Regions from separate parts of the Dactylosporangium darangshiense genome, predicted to be linked through region 2. Evidence: riboswitches for the same ligand, from Rfam matches in the RefSeq annotation. Region 2 holds a riboswitch; the other holds the start of a gene.
The links. Region 2 has a riboswitch for glycine ahead of gcvP (aminomethyl-transferring glycine dehydrogenase). Riboswitches for the same ligand answer to the same signal wherever they lie in the genome.
Positions count from the first base shown of each region.

Region 1: another riboswitch for glycine. It lies ahead of ABD901_RS26320 (L-serine ammonia-lyase); the one in region 2 lies ahead of gcvP (aminomethyl-transferring glycine dehydrogenase).

Region 1 is NZ_BAABAT010000015.1:33,865-37,262, reverse strand. Features, by position in the region: gene ABD901_RS26325 (MMPL family transporter) at 1-461, opposite strand, end outside; gene ABD901_RS26320 (L-serine ammonia-lyase) at 486-1,850, opposite strand; glycine riboswitch at 1,883-1,984, opposite strand; glycine riboswitch at 1,985-2,076, opposite strand; gene ABD901_RS26315 (FtsK/SpoIIIE domain-containing protein) at 2,116-3,366, opposite strand; gene ABD901_RS26310 (sugar kinase) at 3,368-3,398, opposite strand, start outside.
Region 2 is NZ_BAABAT010000013.1:22,511-25,908, reverse strand. Features, by position in the region: gene ABD901_RS24005 (nucleotidyltransferase domain-containing protein) at 1-550, opposite strand, end outside; partial or broken gene ABD901_RS24000 (nucleotidyltransferase domain-containing protein) at 596-1,255, opposite strand; glycine riboswitch at 1,290-1,390, shown strand; gene gcvP (aminomethyl-transferring glycine dehydrogenase) at 1,461-3,398, shown strand, end outside.

The DNA of each region.
Region 1 (3,398 bases), on a different contig from region 2:
AGCCGGTGCAGCCGGGTGCGCAGGTCGGCGACGATCGTGTCGCTGTCGGCCGGCTCGAGCTTGGCGAGCGTGACTACGACGAGCAGCCCGCGCCCGTCGGTCGCGCGGAAGGCCGGCGCCTGCGCCTGCGGCACCGAGTAGGGCGTGGCGACCGAGCGCACGCCGGGGGCCTGCTGGAGGTCCTGCGCCGCCGAGGTGATGGTGGCGCGCACCGCATCGGCGCCGGGGTCGACGCCATTCACGAGGCCGATGACGGTACCGCTGGAGTCATTGCCGGTCGCGACCGCATCGAGGCCGTCGATCGCCTCGACGTGCTTGGGGTTGCTCGGGTCCGCGATCGCGCCGAAGACCGGCCCGAAGGCGAGGCCGCCGAGCACGACCACGACCAGCCAGAGGCCGATCACCGACCAGCGGTGCCGGAAGCAGAACCGCCCGATCCTCGCCACCACGCCCTGCGCCATGAGGCACAGCTTCTCACGGCGGGCTCAGCACTCGATGACAGTCACCGCAAGCCCGCCGCGGGCGGTTTCCTTGTACTTGATCGACATGTCGCGGCCGGTCTCGCGCATGGTGCGCACGGCCTTGTCCAGGGTGACGTGGTGCGCGCCGTCGCCGTTGAGGGCCAGGCGGGCGGCGTTGATGGCCTTGACGCTGGCGATGGCGTTGCGTTCGATGCAGGGGATCTGCACCAGGCCGCCGACCGGGTCGCAGGTCAGGCCGAGGTTGTGCTCGAGGCCGATCTCGGCGGCGTTCTCGACCTGGCGCGGGTCGCCGCCGAGGACCTCGCACAGCCCGGCCGCGGCCATGGCGCACGCCGAGCCGACCTCGCCCTGGCAGCCGACCTCGGCGCCGGAGATCGAGGCGCCGCCCTTGATGATGATGGCGACGGCGGCCGCGGCGAGCAGGAAGCGCACGACGCCGTCGTCGTCGGCGCCCGGGACGAACCGGGTGTAGTAGTGCAGGACGGCGGGGATGATGCCGGCGGCGCCGTTGGTGGGCGCGGTGACGACCCGGCCGCCGGAGGCGTTCTCCTCGTTGACGGCCAGGGCGTAGAGGTTGACCCAGTCAAGGACGTGCAGCGGGTCGTGCGTGCCGGGCTCTGCGGACAGGTCGGCGTGCAGGGCGGGTGCGCGGCGGCGGACCTTCAGGCCGCCGGGCAGGACGCCCTCGGGGCGGGTGCAGCCGCGCTGCACGCACTCCTGCATGACCGACCAGATGTGCAGCAGGCCGGCGCGGACGTCGGCCTCGGAGCGCCAGGCCTGCTCGTTGGCGAGCATCACGTCGCTGATTGACCGGCCGTCGCAGTGCGCGAGCAGCTCGGCGCCGGTGCCGAACGGGAACTTGACGGGAGCGTCGCCGGGCACGACGGCGCCGCCGGGGCCGACGACGAAGCCGCCGCCGACGGAGAAGTACGTGCGCTCGGCGACGGGCTCCCCCGCGGGCGTCCAGGCGTGGAAGCGCATGCCGTTCGGGTGCTCGGGGAGGCTGCGGCGACGGTGGAGTACCAGATCGGCATCCAGGTCGAACGGGATCGTCCGGGTGCCGGACAGCAGGCCGATCCGTCCCGAGTCGCGGACCGCGGCGAACCGGGCGCCGGTCGTGTCGGTGTCCACGGTGGCGGGGTCCTCGCCCTGCAGGCCCAGGACCACGGCGGGCGCCGAGCCGTGGCCGTGCCCGGTGGCGCCGAGGGAGCCGAACAGCTCGGCCCGGATGCGCCCGACCTGCGGCAGGAGCCCGTCGTCGGCGAGGCCGGCGACGAAGCGGCGGGCGGCGCGCATCGGGCCCACGGTGTGTGAGGAGGAGGGGCCGATGCCGATCGAGTACAGGTCGAACGCGCTGAGCGCCGTCACGAGAGGCTCCCTGGTCGAGGACGGAGGGTGGGCCTCCCCGCTCTGTCATCGAATGCCTGAGAGCTTCGCCGCCCGGGACGCGGGCGGGTTGCACCGTGGGCGCGGGACGCGGCGTCCCGGCTTTTCAGAGTCGCCTGGCCGCGGCGGTACGTGGGCCTGAGAGATTCCCGGGGAGGAGTTGCTCCTTCGGCGCCCCGAGGTGCGGGGGCTCTCCCGTCGCGGTTCGAACGGCGTATGCGGTTGTCGGGTGCGTATCCTACGGCGTTCAGGGCGCGGGTGCGAGGTACACGTGCAGCGCGCTGCCAGGCCCGTCGCCGGCGACGATGCCGTGGCCGGGCTCGTGGGGCACGAGCGCCGCGGCGGACGGCGAGATCGCGGAGTCGCGGGGGTCGAGGCGCAGCTCGATGCGCCGGCCGGGCTCGCTCCAGCGGTGCGCGGTGACCACGAACGGCAGTTCGCGCCGCGCCATGAGGCGCACGATGTCGTACGCGTCGTCGTGGTCGCGCAGCCGCGAGGCGTCGTCGACGACCAGGAGCATGCCGCCGGGGTCGCCGGCGGCGAGCTGTGCGGTGCGGCGTACCGCATCCCGGTCCCGGCCACCGGCGACGGCCGCGACGTGCGGCAGCCCGGCGAGGTCGGCGAGCCGGCCGGTCAGGTCGAGCACGGCGACCCGCACCCGGGCCGGCGCGAGCGCGGTCACCAGGTTGCGCACCGCGGTCGTCTTGCCCGACTGCGGGCCGCCGACGATGGCGAGGCTTTCGGCCAGGTCGCAGACGAGGGGGTCGCGGCGGTGCTCGAAGGGCCGGTCGACGACGCCGAGCCGGACCCGCCGCCTGCCCTCGGACCCGGCGTCCGGGATCGGCGGCGCGCCGGGCGGCGGTGTCCACAGCGGCGGCGTGCCGGCGGCCTCGACCGGGATCGGCTCGTCCGCGCGCTCGGGCCGCAGCCACACGGGCGGGCCGTCGCCGGCGCGCAGCAGCGCCTCGCCGACGAGCCCGAGCCGGTAGGCGTCGGGCACGCCGACGAGGTCGCGCGACTGGCGCTCGCTGATGGAGCGCATCGACGCGCGCAAGGTCAGGTAGGGGTCGATCGGGATCGGCACGTAGCGGTTGTCGCTCACCAGCAGGTGCACGCCGAGCGCGGCGCCGTCGCGGGCGATCCGCGCGAGGGCGGGCGCGAGCCCGGTGTCGCCGGCCAGCGTCCACAGCGCGACGAGCAGCCGGGGACGCCGGGCCAGCGGGTCGCGGGTGCGGCGCGCGAGCTCGCCGAGCAGGACCTCGTTGAGGCGGCCGACGAGGTACGGCGTGCTCGCCACGACGGTGTCGCCGAGCCGCCCGAACTGGTGCCCGTGCGGGTCGGCGAGCAGGAGCCGCAGCTCCTGCGGCGGGTGCTCGCGGCGCAGCGCGGCGATGAAGCCCCGCACGGCCCCCTCGAGCCCGGCCCCGTCGGTGCCGCCGATCAGTACGTGTGGTGTCGCGTCCAGATCGATGCGGACAGTTCCCCAGGTCGCCTGCATCTCACCGTTGTACGCGAGCGCCGGCGCCGGCC
Region 2 (3,398 bases):
CGGGGACGTAGGGGAGGGTGTTGAGCACGCGCAGGTCGGCCTGGACCTCGCCGGTGCGCATCAGGTGGATGCCGGTGTGCAGCACGCGCAACGTGTACAGCGCCGGCTTCAGCTCGCCGGTGCGCTGGTAGAGCTGCCACTGGCCGGCGGCGAAGCCCAGATAGTGGCGGGCGTGCTCCGGGGTGAGGCAGCCGGGTGCCAGGGACTTGAGCTCCTCGTGCAGGGAGGAGGTGCGCACGACCAGCGGGGAGAGCAGCTGCTCCAGGACGTAGCCGTTCGGCCGGAGCAGCAGGCGGACGAACTTGGCCAGCTCCTGGCTGACGACGTCGAGTTCCATGCCCTCGCGGACACCGCCGGACTGGACCGTCTCCGGGCCCGTCTCCAGGCCGACGACCTCGTGCAGCGGCAGGATGTGGCAGGCGCGCAGGTCCAGGTCGGAGTCGACGGAGGCGAAGCCGTACAGATGGGCGCCGCTCACGGTGGCGAAGACCAGCGGGTACGGGTGCTCGTCGGCCACCTCGCCCGCCCACGACGGGATCTCGTCGAGCACCGGCAGCGGGCGGGGGACGAAGGGCGGCGCGCCGCCGAAAGCGGCGCCGGAGCGCAGGGAGACCAGGAAGCGCTCCACCGCGGCGCGGTCCGGCGACTTGGGGAGCACCGTTTCCGACTCGGCGGCGGACAGGTCGGCCTCCAGGTCCGCGGCCAAGGCGGTGAAATGCTCCCAGGTCAGGTCGCCGGCCCGGATCGCCAGGAGCTCGTCGCGGTGTGCGCTGACGTCGACCAGGACCTCGCCGGTGCGCAGGACGTGGGCGCCGGCGCGCAGCAGGCGGGCCATGTGCATCGCCTGCTTCCAGCGGACCTCGCCGGTGCGGGCGCGGGTCGAGGTCAGCTTCGCCAGCTGGTCGCGGGCGTAGTCGCCGTAGGTGCGGGCGGCGCGGCGGGAAAGCAACGCCGGGCGGAGCTCCAGCAGGGCGCGGCCGGCGTCGGTGACGTGCTCGACCAGCGGGGAGTACAGGCACTCCCAGACGGTCGGGTTGGCGGCCAGGGCGAGGGTGCAGGCGCGCTCCACCTCCCAGGAGAACTGCTCCGGCAGCGGGCCCTCCACGTGCGTCGGCGGCTTGTCCAGGCGCCAGAAGTCGCTGGTCGGGGCCTGGAAGACGCCGCGGCGGTCGGTGTCGGAGGCGGGGCCGGACAGGCCGTAGGCGCGGGAGCCGACGACTGCCGAGTAGATCGTGTGCTTCGCCACGATGGTCAAGTCCTGCACAGTTGGTAGGGTAGGTTTCGCCGCCAATACCCGTGCGGGAGAGACCACCGTTGCAGCACCTGACGGTGGCGCCGAAGGGGCAAATCCTCCCCGGAACCTCTCAGGCAAAAGGACCGCGTCGGGTTGGCACCTCTGGAGTCTGCGACAGAGGGGGAGGAGCGCATCGCCCCTATCCCGCGACTCAGAGAGTGTGGCTATGACGAGTTTCGCCGCGCGGCACATCGGCCCTTCCGCCGATGAGCAGGCCCGCATGCTCAAGACCGTCGGGTACGAGTCGGTCGAGGACCTCATGACCGCCGCGATCCCCGGTTCGATCCGCTGGCACCAGCCGCTCGACCTGCCGCCGGCGGCGTCCGAGGCGGAGGTCCTCGCGGAGCTGCGCGCGCTGGCGTCGGCCAACCGGCCGCTCGTGTCGATGATCGGTCTCGGGTACTACGGCACGCACACGCCGCCGGTGATCCTGCGCAACGTGCTCGAGGACCCGTCGTGGTACACGGCCTACACGCCCTACCAGCCGGAGATCAGCCAAGGCCGCCTCGAGGCGCTGCTGAACTTCCAGACCGTGGTCGCCGACCTGACCGGGTTGCCGGTCGCGGGCGCGTCGCTGCTGGACGAGGCCACCGCCGCCGCGGAGGCGATGACGCTCGCGCGGCGCTCGTCGAAGGCGAAGTCGGACGTGTACGTCGTGGACGCCGACACGCTGCCGCAGACCCTCGCCGTCATCCGGACCCGGGCGGAGCCGCTCGGCCTCGAGGTGCGCGTCGTGGACGTCACCGTCGAGGAGCTGCCGGAGGAGTTCTTCGGGCTGCACCTGCAGTACCCGGGGGCCTCCGGCGTGGTGCGCGACCACGAGGCGCTCGTCGCGCAGGCCCACGAGCGGGGCGCGATCGTCACGGTGGCCGCCGACCTGCTCGCCCTGTGCCTGCTGCGCGAGCCCGGCGCGATCGGCGCCGACGTCGCCGTCGGCAGCGCGCAGCGCTTCGGCGTGCCGATGGGCTTCGGCGGCCCGCACGCCGGCTACATCTCGGTCCGCCAGGGGCTGGAGCGCACGCTGCCCGGCCGGCTCGTCGGTGTGTCCAAGGACGCGGGCGGCGCCCCGGCGTACCGGCTCGCCCTGCAGACGCGTGAGCAGCACATCCGCCGCGAGAAGGCGACGAGCAACATCTGCACCGCCCAGGTGCTGCTCGCGGTGACCGCGAGCATGTTCGCGGTGTACCACGGGCCGGACGGGCTGCGCGAGATCGCCGCCCGCACCCACGACATGGCGGTGCGCCTCGCCGCCGGGCTGCGCTCCGGCGGGGTCACCACCGAGCACCTGGCGTTCTTCGACACCGTCACCGCCGTCGTGCCCGGCCAGGCCGGCCAGGTCGTCGAGGCGGCCGCCGCCCGCGGGATCAACCTGCGCCGCATCGACGCCGACCGGGTCGGCATCGCCTGCGACGAGACGACCACGTTCGGCCACCTGCGCGACGTGCTCGCCGCGTTCGGGCTGGCGCACGCCGACGTGACCGCGCTGGACACCACCGACGCCGTGCCGGCCGGGCTGCGCCGCGCGTCGGCGTACCTGACCCACCCGGTGTTCGCCAGCCACCGGTCGGAGACCGCCATGCTGCGGTACCTGCGCAAGCTCTCCGACAAGGACTACGCGCTCGACCGGGGCATGATCCCGCTGGGCTCCTGCACGATGAAGCTCAACGCGACCACCGAGATGGAGCCGATCACCTGGCCCGAGTTCGCGAACATGCACCCGTTCGCGCCGGCGTCGCAGACCCAGGGCTACCGTCGGCTGATCGGCGACCTCGAGCGCTGGCTGGGCGAGGTGACCGGCTACGACGCGGTGAGCCTGCAGCCCAACGCCGGATCGCAGGGTGAGCTCGCCGGCCTGCTCGCGATCCGCGCCTACCACCTCGAGCGCGGCGACGCCGAGCGGGACATGTGCCTCATCCCGTCCAGCGCACACGGCACCAACGCGGCCAGCGCCGTCATGGCCGGCATGCGGGTCGCCGTCGTCGCCTGCGATGAGCTCGGCAACGTCGACCTCGGCGACCTCGAGAAGAAGATCGAGCAGCACCGGGACCGGCTCGCCGCGATCATGGTGACGTACCCGTCGACGCACGGCGTGTACGAGACCGCC